DNA from 3 places in the Clostridium sp. LS3 genome. Region 1 is predicted to be linked to each of the others. Evidence: a T-box and tRNA genes for the amino acid it is inferred to sense, from the RefSeq annotation. Region 1 holds a T-box; the other regions hold tRNA genes.
What was found. A T-box is a leader RNA that pairs with one kind of tRNA and senses whether it is charged. The one in region 1 lies ahead of metG (methionine--tRNA ligase), so its partner is inferred to be a tRNA-Met.

Region 1 (4,641 bases):
CCAACCTTTTTGCCTAATTAAAAGTCTCCTAACATCATTCTCAAATTGCGAAAGTGAAAAGAATAAATGCTTTGTTTGTGTAACTAACTTTTCCTCACAATAAGGACATTTTTCTTCCATATATGTCTCAGGTAAAAACTCATTACAGCTTTCGCAATATTTTTGGTCAATTTCCTTTTCATATATGTATCCCTTTTTATATAAATCTAATATAAACTCTTTAACCTTATTCTCATGATAGGTAGAGTGAGTTTTAGCAAATATATCAAAAGAAAATCCTAAGTCATCAAAACACTTTTTAAATTCATTATGATACTTAACTACAGCATCCATAGGGGTTATTCCCTCTTCTTTAGCTCTCATAGTTACAGGAGTTCCGTGACAGTCTGTTCCTGACAAGAACACAACATCATCTCCCATAAGCCTATGATATCTTGCAATAATATCTCCTGGGAGTAATACTGCTATTCTTCCTAAATGTAGTGGCCCATTTGCATATGGCCATGCATTTCCTATAATAATATTCATAAATATCCCCTCACTATTTTCTTATTGCTTTATTTTTGTATTCCAAGTAAATCTTCTGCTCTATCTATAATATATTTATAAGAGTCTTCTATCCCCTGATTATAAAATTCTACTGCTAATTTATCCATAAAGAAATCCAGTATCATATTTGATGCTAAATCACCTAATTCCTCATCTCTTTCTTCATAGAAATAGGTTTTTATTTCATTCTTTAAAGCTTCTCTTTTTTCTTTAGATATATCGAATGTTTTTTTCATATCAATGTCTCCTTATTATAATTATTTTTTTATAAAAATTTGAGGATAGGTTCCCCTATCCTCCTTTATCATCATTTTTAAAATAAACTTAATTAAATTATAAAGATTTATCTTACTTGACTTCCAGTTGGTAATTCTCCTGGATTTACTACCTTTAACAAACTATCATCATCTGTTGATGCTGCTAATATCATCCCTTGTGATAACTCACCTCTTAATGTTACCGGTTTTAAGTTAGCTACTAATACTACATATTTCCCTACTAAATCTTCAGGCTTGTAGTATTGTGCTATTCCTGAAACTACCTGTCTTTCTTCTCCATTTAAATCTACCTTTAATTTTAGTAACTTCTTAGCTTTTTTTATCGGTTCGCAAGCTAATACTTTTACTACTCTTAAATCTATTTTTTCAAAATCCTCTATTGTGATTTCTTCTTTTATTAGAGTAATTTCTCTTTTTTCATCTTTTTTATTTTCTGCTAACTGAGCTTCTCTTAAGGCATCTAATTCTGCCAGCTTCTTATCAACATCTATTCTTGGGAATAAAGCCTCACCTTTTTGAACCTTAGTTCCTACAACAGTACCATTAAAGCTACTTAAGGATTCAAAAGAAATATTAGTTGTATTTATTTGTTCATTTATCTTCTTACTTGTATCTGGTAAGAATGCAGATAATAAAACTGATGCAAATCTTAAACTTTCTACCAAGTTATATAATACAGTACCTAATCTTTCCTTCTTTTCTTCGTCCTTAGCTAATATCCACGGAGTTGTTTCATCTATATATTTATTTGCTCTTCCTATTAAATCAAATATATATTCTAGAACTTCTGGAATTCTTAAATCATCTATAGCTTTATTAACTTTATTTGTAGTTTCTAAAGCTAAGCTTATTAATTCATCATCAACAGCTTCTTTGCTTGAATTTTCTGGTATAGTTCCATCAAAATACTTTTCAATCATAGCTACTGTTCTTGAAAGAAGGTTTCCTAAATCATTACAAAGATCTGAGTTTATCTTCTTTATAAATATTTCATTATTAAATAATCCATCTGATCCAAATGGTATTTCTCTTAATAGGTAATATCTAACTGCATCTACTCCAAAATGTTCCACTAATGTTACTGGGTCAACAACATTGCCTTTAGATTTTGACATCTTTCCACCATCAACAAGTAACCATCCATGACCAAATACTTGCTTTGGTAATGGTAAATCTAAAGCCATTAGCATAATTGGCCAATAAATAGTATGGAATCTTAAAATATCCTTACCAATTAAATGTACATCTGCTGGCCAATATTTATCATATAAGTCTTTATTTTCACTTCCATAACCTAATGCTGTAATATAGTTTGAAAGAGCATCTATCCATACATATACAACGTGTCCCTCATCAAATGTTACAGGAACGCCCCAATTGAAGCTAGTTCTTGAAACACAAAGATCTTGAAGACCTGGTTTTAAAAAGTTATTAACCATTTCATTTTTTCTTGATTCTGGTTGTATAAACTCTGGATGAGACTCTATATATTCCATTAATTTATCAGCATAATTACTCATTTTGAAGAAGTATGCTTCTTCCTTTGACTTTTCTACTGGTCTACCACAATCTGGGCAGTTTCCATTAACCAATTGAGTTTCTGTCCAGAAAGATTCACATGGAGTACAGTATAGACCTTCATATGATGATTTATATATATCTCCTTTATCATATAATTTTTTGAAGATATCTTGAACAGCTTTTATATGGTAATCATCAGTTGTTCTTATAAATTTATCATAATTGATATTCATCATTTTCCATAGATCTTTTATTCCTGCCACTATTTCATCTACATGCTCTTTTGGTGTTATACCTTTTTCTTCTGCTATTCTTTGTATCTTTTGACCGTGTTCATCTGTTCCAGTTAAAAACATTACATCATATCCAGTTAATCTCTTATATCTTGCAAGAGCATCGGCTGCTACAGTAGTATAAGTATTTCCAATATGAAGCTTAGTTGATGGATAGTAAATTGGTGTAGTTATATAATATGTCTTTTTACACATATCTTTTCTCCTCCCTAACATGGTTTCTTCTTTATAATAATAAAAAAAATCTCTATATAGGTATATTAAGACCTATATAGAGACGTATTATACGTGTTACCACTCTATTTCATACTTATTTCGCAATAAATATCTCAATAGGTGAAATTTATTCACCTTGCAATATAACGGTTGCTACCGTATTCCTCTAACTTAATAAGCTCAAAGAATCTGCTCCAAGTCCATATTCATGAAGATTACTGTCACTAGCTTTCACCTTGCCTAGTTCTCTTTTAGACTATATTTCTTCACTACTCTTCTCTTCACTGCATTTTCCATTTATTATTATGATATTCTATATTAAAAATACTGTCAATTATTTTTAACAATTCACTCTTTATCAAACTTTTTCTTTATTATATTATCTATCATCAATCTTGATAAAACAACCATAAATAAATTAAATGCTAATAAAAAAGTAAAAGCACTTTCTCCAATTATAAATAATAATACTGCATTAACTATAAATAGTAATGTTCCTACAGATCCATTTAACTTAGCCACTAACTTATTTGAATATTCCCATGCTAAGCTACTTTGTGTTGAATATTTATTTTTATATCCTATTTTCATATCTGGATACTTTGTAGATTTGGATTCGTACAATCCTCCTACAATAAACAAACCTAATGGTATTATTTCTGTTAATACTAAATAAACCCAAAAATTCATATAATCAATCCTTATTAAACATATTTGTAATATTTATATTTTATAATAGTAATAACTATATCTGCAATATATATTTATAAGTATGTAGTTACTAATTAAAATTAATTAGTAACTACATACCTATAAATATAATACTCAAATTAAAAATACGTACTATTTCATATAGTCTTATAATTTTAAGTCATATTTATAACACTAACCTTATATAAGTTATATGCTATAATATTATAAAAAAGATTGGAGTTGATACTGTGAGAAAATTTGACTTACCTCATATTGGTTATAGAAATATTAAAACAGCTCTTTCTATTTTAATTTGCCTAATATTTTGGCCGAATTCTCTTTTTGCTGCAATTGCAGCTGTAATCTGTGTACAAGACACAGTAGAAAACTCAGTTAAAACAGGCCTTAATAGATTAATAGGTACATTACTCGGTGGTATTCTAGGCGTTCTTTTACTTTTTACAATAAATAAATTTAATTTATCATCATTCTCTGCAATAATAGCTGCAATTGGTGTATCTTTAATTATTTATTTGTGTAATCTAGTAAAAAAGCCAGCTGCCTGCTCTATTGCTTCTATTGTTTTAATTGGTATTATTATATCACCTAATTATGATAGTCCATTAATTTACTCTTTTAGAAGAACTATAGAGACAGCTTTTGGAATAATGATTGCAATTGTTATTAATAAATACATTAACCCACCAGAATATACTAAAACTAATGAAATTAATTCATCACAAGACGATAAAACTAATGAAATCAAATGATATTATAAATATTAAGGAGAACAACATATGAACTTTACTATCCCTAAAGTTGGACTTAGAACTATTAAAACTGCAATTTCAGTATTTTTATGTTTATTGCTATTTCCTCACGAGCCATTTTTTGCTTGCTTAACTGCTGTTATCTGTCTTCAGAGTACTGTTTCAAACTCAGTTAAAATGGCCATAAATAGGGGTGTTGGAACAATAGTTGGAGCAGCTATAGGATTATTATTTTTAATTCTGTGTAGATATTTCAAGTTTAATATTGAATCCGACATTTTAAGCAAATTATTGATTTACTTTACTATAGCTATAGGCATA
Region 2 (4,641 bases), 1.1 Mb from region 1:
AAAAATGCTTGAAAGAACAGCAGTTATTCAAGATTTATTAGATCATAATGGTTTTTATGTAATAGATGCAAAGGTAGAAGAAGTGGCTAAAGGTCTTGGACTTTTAGATTTAGGTTTAGATAAAGATGTTGATGATTTATCAGGTGGACAAAGAACGAAGATACTACTTGGAAAGTTATTACTTCAAAATCCAGACATACTACTTTTAGATGAGCCTACTAACTATTTAGATGAAGAACATATAGAGTGGCTTAAGAGATATTTAAATAATTATGAAAATGCCTTTATATTAATTTCTCACGATATACCATTTTTAAACTCAGTAGTTAACTTAATTTATCATGTTGAAGAAAGAAAGTTAACAAGGTATGTTGGAGATTACTACGAATTTAAGAGATTATATGAAGAAAACAAAAAGAGATTAGAGCAAGCTTATGAAAAGCAACAAAAGGAAATAGCTAGATTAGAAGACTTCGTTGCAAGAAATAAAGCAAATGTTGCTACTGCTAATATGGCTAAATCAAGACAAAAGAAGCTTGATAAGATGGAAGTAATAGAACTTTCAAAGGAAAAACCAAAGCCAGAGTTTAACTTTAAAATAGCAAGAACAGCTGGAAAAACAATATTTGAAACTGAAGATTTAGTTATAGGATATGATTCGCCACTAACTAAGCCATTAAACTTATTAATGGAAAGAGGACAAAAAATAGCTTTAGTTGGCGCAAATGGACTTGGTAAATCAACATTACTTAAAAGCTTACTAGGAATACAACAACCACTATCAGGAAAAGTTCATAGAGGAGACTATCAACATATAGGTTATTTTGAGCAAGAAGATAGATCAGGAAATACAAATACTTGTATAGAAGAAGTGTGGCAAGAGTTCCCAAGTAAAACACAATACGAGATAAGAGCAGCCTTAGCTAAATGTGGTTTAACAACAAAACAATTAGAATCAAAAATAATGGTTTTATCAGGTGGAGAGGCTGCAAAGGTAAGACTATGCAAGATTTTAAATACAGAAACAAATATATTAATCCTAGACGAGCCAACAAATCACTTAGATGTAGATGCAAAAGACGAATTAAAGAGAGCATTAAAAGAATACAAAGGATCAATTTTACTAGTATCCCACGAACCAGAATTCTATAGAGATGTTGTGACAGAGATATGGAACTGTGAGGATTGGACAACTAAAATAGTATAATAGCTTGTTTTACTACTATTGGATTTAGGATTATAAAGAGTGAACCTTATCTCAAGCAAATGAGATTAATAGACTTAGTTACTGGTGTTACTTGTAGGTGAGCAAATTAGGGAACATGAATGGATAGATAAGATAATCGAACTATTAAATAATAAAAAATAAGATGTTTATAAAAATTTGATATATGATAAATAAGAAAAGCTTAGTGTTACATCACTAGGCTTTCTTTAGGATATTTATTCGATTACTTTGTTTTCTAAGTTGCTACGTCTACAATCCAGAGGGTTTAAGTTTATGTGATGTACAATTTCAGATTCAGTAGGCTTCATTATAAGTTTATCTAAATGAATTCTACCCTGTGGAGTATTGGCGATAACCATGATAACTCCATTCTTCTTATATTGAACCCAGCTAAACTCGTCAGTTATAACAGTATTTAAATCTTCAGAAGAAATTAATGCCCTAGCATGTGGAGTGCCGTATTTATTAGTTAGAATGATAGCAATGGTGTTATCATCAACTTTTTCATATTGATTTTTTTGAGCACTTGGGACTATTTCTAAATTAGATTTTCTGTTATCTAGCATATTACCATTAATATGTTTAACAGGAGCTTTTGGATTAGCATTTAAAATAACTGTTTGAAGACTTTGTTTTAAATGCTTAGTTCCTTTTGATTTGCTTATATTTTGAATTGTATAAGCATTAAAATCTTTATTCCATTCAGCAAACCAAGTTCCCATAGATTTTATTCTTTCAATATCGTCAGCATCTATTTGGAAAACTAACTCACTTCCATCTTTCTTTAAAACAGTGGCATAAGCAATGTGTTCTTTAACATCAAATTTATTTTCAAAAGTTTTATAATTCATTAAATATGTACCTTCTTTCATAATGATCTAAATGAAAGTATAACATATGATGAGTAAATTAGCTCTGTTATCTTTCAATTAATTAACATGATTTAAATAAAATTTTGAGAGAGGATTAACAAATGATTCAGAAGCTTTTAAATAATAAAAAACCTTACAGTAAGAGTAAGGTTTTGGTTGCGGGAGCAGGACTTGAACCTACGACCTTTGGGTTATGAGCCCAACGAGCTACCAACTGCTCCATCCCGCGATATTAAGTTTACATATTGGCTTGGCCAACTTGTATTATTAGTATATGCTTAATAAAGATTGATGTCAAAGCGAGATAACATCATATTGTGGAATATGATGACAAGAGATGGCTTAGCATGTCAGATGATATCAAATGCTAAGAAATAAGAATAAGTTAAATTAAGATTTAAAACCATAGCTAATGATTTATAATAAATAAAATTCTATTCAAAACCAAATTATATTATATAAAAAAGCAACTTAAATAAATATATTCTAAAATATGCTTTGATTTTATGCTTAGTTATATAAATTTTGCTTAAATAAGGTTAATAAATCATTTTCAACATTCACCTCATAATATTAGTTTTTAAAATAGTACATATTTATTTTTATCTTCTTTCAGTTAATAAAGAGGGTCTGTTGTTACCTGTAGGTGAACTTTTATTTTTATATCATCTTCGGATAGCTCTTCTTTTGGAGTAATTCTAGTAGGAGTAAAGCGGTATAGTGTTAGTGATATAGATAATAACAAAGCTATAATAATAAATCTTTTTATTTGCTTCATAAAATAAATCATCCTTTAGCTATAATAAAAATATTATATATCTAGTTGAAATAAGTGGTAATCGTAGCTTCCAGTAGAACTCCTAAAAACATAAAGACATATTATTGTGGAAATGGTTTTGAGGAATGGACAACTAAAATAGTATAATGACAACTATTAGATAATTAATAAGAAGTAGCTTCAAGCCTTTATAATATTAAGGCTTGGAGCTTTTTTGTTATTATGTAACAATCTTTAATATTAATTTAAATATATAAATGAAAAAATCAATATATACAAAATTTATATAATAATGATATAATTAACTAGACAGGAAAAAGGAGGATACATGATGAAAAAGAAATTTTTATTGCTAATTATGTCTATTTGTATTTTATCAACAAGTCTAATAGCATGTGGTAAAACAGAGAAAGATCAAAAGGGTGATAATAAACCTAAAGTAGAGGATAAAAAAGATAATTCTTCAGAGAAGGATGGTTCTAAGGATAGTAAATCAGATAATGATAAAGCTGTAGGAGATAGTAAAACACAGGATAGTTCATCTAATGCAAAAGGCAATGTAGCTGATTTAGAAGATTATACAGTAATAGTTGATGTTGAAGAAGGAATTAACTATAAAAAAGGTGATTATTCAGAGGTGGATTTTGCAGTTCAATTATTAAAAGATTTTTTTGCTGGAAAAAATATTGATGATAGAATAGTTAGTGATAATGATGATTATAGTGAGTTAATACCTATTACAGCTGAAGATAAATCAAAATTAGATAAAATGTTGAAGATGACTAGGTTAGATCTTGATGTTGCTGATGGAAAGAATATTAATGTAGAGCCTTTAAAAATAGAAAAAGATATGACATTAATTGAAAATGCTAATTGTGACTTAAGCATCCAATTAAAGCTAATGCCAGAAGGTAGTGAGAAAGCATATTCAAATATGTATGGTGTAAATATATTTAAAATTAATGGTGAGTATAAAGGTAGAATATCTTAATGTAATATTATATTTTAGAAAATATATCTAATTTATAAAGGTTGAAGATATTAAAGGTCAATAAGAGATCGTAAAATTAATACATATTTTGTTTTATAATGATAATATAGGTAGAATTGATCTGCTGAAAAACTAAATAAAATAATATTAACAAAGATTTAGAGTTAAAACAGCTAATTATAAGGTTGAGAAGCATAAAAGTATTCTTAACCTTTATTTTATGAACAATAACATTGTGATTATAGACATAAAAATAAAATAATATATAAATTGAAGGTAGTTCTATGATGAATTTAACTTTATAAGTTAATTGAATTGAGGTATAATCTTACTTATAGGCTATTGTAATTTATAATGAGGTGATTGAAAGTGATTGAAAATAACTGCGCTGTAGTTAGCTCTGCACAACGATTGTAAGACATGAAACAAGTTGTTCAGAGCTGATTTAAAAGATTAATTTGATATATATGTTTTATTAATCGTTGTGCCTTATTTACAAAATAAGTGTAGATAAAGGAGCAATGATTTATGAGATATGAAAAAGCGCAAGATATTCTTCCAGAGAAAATATTGAAAATAGTTCAGGAATATATAGATGGAGAATATCTATATATCCCAAGAAAAGATGAAAATAAAAAGACTTGGGGAGAGAACAGTGGAGCCTTGAAGGAGTTGGATATTAGAAATAGAAAGATTATATGCAAATATAAAGAGGGAACTTCTGTAAAGGAATTATCTAATGCCTTTTATTTAAGCGAGGCTAGTATAAGAA
Region 3 (4,641 bases), 740 kb from region 1:
AACACTTCTATTGCTTTATTCATAACGTTATCCACTCCTTTCTCTTTAAAATTCTACCATATTTTTAAATTATTAAAACATTTCATATAAAAAATTATATGATTACGTTTTCAAAACTCTGAACTTTTATACTTTCCTCTAGCAATAAATAAGTAAGATTCCTATACTAATAGAAACCTTACTTATTTAAAATTATAATTAACGTTTACATAATTATGCTTATTGATTTAATATTTCAATTATCTTCTTGTTTTGTTCCTTTGTTAAATTAAGTTTCTTTGTTATATTTAATAACTTTTCAAATAATTCATCTTCACTTATTAAATTTCTTAAATAGCCAGTTATAGTATTACTTATTTTTAAAACTATCTGAAGAACTTCTATTCTTTCCTCATTTTTAAGTTTATTCTGTTCTATAGATCTATATAATATATAGCCATATACTGAGCATAATTCAACATAGTCTATTATTTCTTCTGATGATATTTTATTTATCATACATTCAATTTGTACTGGTGAGTACTTTTGGTATATATCATTATTTATATTAAAATGTAAAGCTGCATTAATAAATTCATCCTTTAATTCATCCTTTAATTCATTTGTTACTTTTTCATTTAAGTAATTTAAAACTAGCTTATATATTATAACATCCATTACTACAGTCCCCCTAAATAATTCCTATACTTATAATTTATCATAATATTTATAATTTTGAAATTATATTCTTTAAAATTTTGAATATATTTTATATTTATAAAAAAGGTTACCTTCTTTAATGAAAGTATCTTTTCATTATCTATGAATAATTACTATAATATTCTATTTAATAGTATATTTTCTCATTAGCTTACTCCTCTCCATAAACCTCTTCCACCTCTTTTAAATATGGTATTGAAGGTTGTGCTCCTTTTCTTTGAACTGCTATTGATGAAACTTTATTACCAAAGGTTACTGCTTTTATAAGATTTTCTTTATTCAAATTTCTTATATCTAATTTAGAACTCAAACCTCCTATAAAGCTATCTCCTGCTGCCGTTGTATCTATTGCATTAACCTTAAATGCTGGTACTACTTCACAGAAATCTTTTCCTATTACTGCTGCACCTCTTGCCCCTAAAGTGATAATTACAAATTTCACTCCTTTATCTTGGAAAGTTTTCGCTGCTTTCTTTACATCTTCTAAACTTTCAACTTTAACCCCAGTTAAGACTTCTGCTTCTGTTTCATTTGGAACTATAATATCTGTTACTTTTAAAAGTTCATCATCCATCGTTTTTGCTGGTGCTGGATTCAATATTGTTACTTTTCCAAATTCTTTAAATTTCTTAAATGCCTTTAATGTAATTTCTTCAGGAGTTTCAAATTGAGATATAAGTATATCACTTTCTTCTAAAGCTCTTATAGATTTATCAATTTCCCCTTCATTCATTGTCATATTTGATCCTGGTGCAACAACTATTGAATTGTTTCCATTTTCGTTAACCATTATAATTGCCATTCCTGTTGCTTCTTTGTCATCTTCATATATGAAATTTACATTTATATTATCTTCTTTTAGTTTGCTTTTTAATATTAATCCATTATCATCTTTACCTATTTTAGATATCATGAATACTTTTGAACCACTTCTTCTTGCTGCTACAGCTTGATTAGCTCCTTTTCCTCCTGATATCTTTTCAAAAGATTTTGATAAAATAGTTTCACCTACTTGAGGTATATCCTTAACCTTTAAAACTAAATCCATATTCATGCTTCCAAGTACACATATCTTATTCATAAATCTCTCTCCTAAATGATTTATTATTTACTGAAGCGGTTTAGTGAATCGCTTAACTAAATAATAAATCATTCGTAAACGTTTTGTAATGGTTTTTTTAATATTTTTAAATTTTTTTTAAAATATTTTAATATTTTCCTTTACTTTTGTTAATAATAGTACTATACTTAACATACTGACTGAGGTTAGTGCATTGATATCGCGGGATGGAGCAGTTGGCAGCTCGTCGGGCTCATAACCCGAAGGTCGTAGGTTCAAGTCCTGCTCCCGCAACCAATATTTAAAGATAGTGTATAACTAGAAATAGTTCTACACTATCTTTTTTTAATTTCTTTTCTATATATTGACATAAAAAAAATACAATGATACTATATTATTAAACACTGTTCAATAATTAAACGATGTTTAATAAATTAGGAGTTAATTATGATTATAGAAAAAAGAAGAGATCGTGAAATAGAAGAAATGAGAGAGCTTATTCTTTCAGCTGCAAATGAAATTATAGCTTTAGAAGGATTTGAAAAATTATCTATTAGAAAAATAGCTAAGAAAATTGAATACTCACCTGCTATAATTTATCACTACTTTAACGATAAAGAAGAAATAATAAATAATTTAATGCTAAAAGGATATAAAAAAATAGTATCTGCTATATCTTCAGCCGAAACAAAATCTAATTCTGCTGAAGAAAAATTAATAGAAATGACTAAAAATTATATAAACATAGCCCTAAGTATGCCTGAAGAATTTATGGCTGCTCAGTTAAATACGTCAAAAGAAGCTTTAAAATACACATCCTATTTATTTAAAGGGGCCTCAAAAGAAAAAGCAGCTCTATCTTCACTATATAAATGCTTACAGGATATTTATAAAGATAAACTCATAGATGAAGAAACCCTAGAATTAACTGCTCAAATTATAGCAGTATCAACATTAGGACTTATAATAAAGCTATCTATAGAAAAAGATATGGAAGAAGAACAAAAACAAAAATTAATTGAGTTTTACTCAAAGGAAATAGTATTAAAAATAGCTCACAATAATAAATAGTTAGGAGAGAATCTATTTGAAGACATTTTTTAAAATATTAATGTCACTAATACTTTTATTTTTGCTTATTTTTGTAGGAGTAATTTTTTATTTATCTCGAGGTCTTAATGAAGGTATGAGCATTAGTTTAAATGGCATAGACATCTCTAAATTAGATGATGGCAAATACACTGGAGAATATGATCATGGAAGATGGACCAATAAGCTTGATATTACAGTTAAGAATAATAAAATTACTGAGATTTTAATTAAAGATGATGTTACTTTTTCAAAGCCAGGTGTAAGTGAGGAATTATTTAATAAAGTTATTGAAACCCAAAGCACTAAAATAGATGCTATATCTGGCGCAACAGTAACATCTAAAGCTTATCTTAAGTCTATAGAAAATGTATTAAATAAAAAATGAGGTGAATTAAATGAGTACTTTAATCCTTTATTCAAGCAAATACGGATGTACAGAAAGATGTGTAGAATTTATGTCTAAAGAACTTAAGGATAAACCAAATATAATTAACTTAAAAAACTCAGGAGATATTGATATTTCAAAGTACGATAAAGTCATTATTGGCGGATCAATATATATGGGTAGAATACAAAAAGAAGTAACAGAATTCTGTTCAAATAATTTGAAAGAATTAAAAGAAAAGCAAATTGGTTTATTCATTTGTGGAATGCAAGAAGGAGATGCAATAAATAATGAACTCATTGAAAATTTCCCGCCAGAATTAATTAATATAGCAATATCAAAGATCTATTTTGGAGGAGAATTCAATTTTGACAAAATGAACTTCTTTGAAAAATTTATAGTTAAGAAAATAGCCAAAACATCCTCCAGCAAATCAAATATACTAAATGATAATATTCATAAATTTGCCCAAGCAATGAATTCTATTTAATCATTATAAAGAAGGAGATATAATATTACGGCAACTTGGATCTTGCGAGGTCGCAAGTAATATTATATCTTCCCACTAACTTATCTTACAAAAGAATAATCAACTTTTGCTAATCTATTTAATTTATCTGCATTTATATTTTCTATTTCATCTAATAAGTATTCCTTTAACCATACTTTATTTTCTGGTTTTAAGTTCTTTTGTATAACTATTTTTTCACTTACTGCTATAGTCATAATAGCAACTAAGACGGCTCTAAATATTTGTTCATTATTACTTGCAGCTGCAACCCCCACAGAAATTAATCCACATAATATTGATTGAATTCCTAATATATTACTAAACTTATCTGGATATCCATCTACATGAAATTCACTAAATCCATCTGTTAAATAATAATCTTCTGACTGAACTACCACTATTGTATTATATCTTCTAGAAAAACTTCTTAATTCTACTCTAATTTCTATATCCTCCATAAGTTTAGTCTCATCAAAATTCTTGTTTTTTAATTTATCATTACTATGGAATAATACGTTAAAATCCTCTAACTTTCCCTTTACAACATTTATATTGTATCTACTTATAAATCTTAATGCTACTTCTCTTCTGAAAAATGAGAAACTTATTCCCATTATATCTAAGACTACAGGTATCCTCTTTCTTCTTGCTACTCTAAGTGATTTTTCAATAGCATCTACTTTTGAACTATTTAAGTCTTCTAGGTTTATTAACAGACTCTCACATTCAGAAGTTATATCTGAAGCTTCTTCAATAGAATTTGAAATTAAAGGATTACCATTATAGCATAAAATACCTTGTGCTAAATCTCTTGCTGTGACTAAATTAGAGATACAGTGTATAAGGGGGTGCTTTTTTTGCTGCAAGTTTAAACTCTCGTCTAATGCCCTTATA

Region 2: it has a tRNA-Met gene. The T-box ahead of metG (methionine--tRNA ligase) is inferred to sense a tRNA for this amino acid. The anticodon was not compared.
Region 3: it has a tRNA-Met gene. The T-box ahead of metG (methionine--tRNA ligase) is inferred to sense a tRNA for this amino acid. The anticodon was not compared.

What each region holds. Positions count from the first base shown of each region.
Region 1 covers NZ_CM143921.1:130,400-135,040, reverse strand. The annotation lists gene ACZJV1_RS00625 (methionine--tRNA ligase) at 1-528, opposite strand, end outside; gene ACZJV1_RS00620 (DUF2164 family protein) at 558-785, opposite strand; gene metG (methionine--tRNA ligase) at 893-2,836, opposite strand; T-box leader at 2,912-3,151, opposite strand; gene ACZJV1_RS00610 (SdpI family protein) at 3,206-3,547, opposite strand; gene ACZJV1_RS00605 (FUSC family protein) at 3,799-4,320, shown strand; gene ACZJV1_RS00600 (FUSC family protein) at 4,348-4,641, shown strand, end outside.
Region 2 covers NZ_CM143921.1:1,213,614-1,218,254, forward strand. The annotation lists gene ACZJV1_RS05515 (ABC-F family ATP-binding cassette domain-containing protein) at 1-1,207, shown strand, start outside; gene ACZJV1_RS05520 (hypothetical protein) at 1,444-2,079, opposite strand; tRNA gene ACZJV1_RS05525 (tRNA-Met) at 2,254-2,329, opposite strand; gene ACZJV1_RS05530 (hypothetical protein) at 2,717-2,878, opposite strand; gene ACZJV1_RS05535 (hypothetical protein) at 3,210-3,869, shown strand; gene ACZJV1_RS05540 (CD3324 family protein) at 4,398-4,641, shown strand, end outside.
Region 3 covers NZ_CM143921.1:867,501-872,141, reverse strand. The annotation lists gene recQ (DNA helicase RecQ) at 1-23, opposite strand, end outside; gene ACZJV1_RS04045 (hypothetical protein) at 220-657, opposite strand; gene rbsK (ribokinase) at 851-1,780, opposite strand; tRNA gene ACZJV1_RS04035 (tRNA-Met) at 1,981-2,056, shown strand; gene ACZJV1_RS04030 (TetR/AcrR family transcriptional regulator) at 2,207-2,830, shown strand; gene ACZJV1_RS04025 (FMN-binding protein) at 2,847-3,236, shown strand; gene ACZJV1_RS04020 (flavodoxin domain-containing protein) at 3,247-3,726, shown strand; gene ACZJV1_RS04015 (hydroxyethylthiazole kinase) at 3,807-4,641, opposite strand, start outside.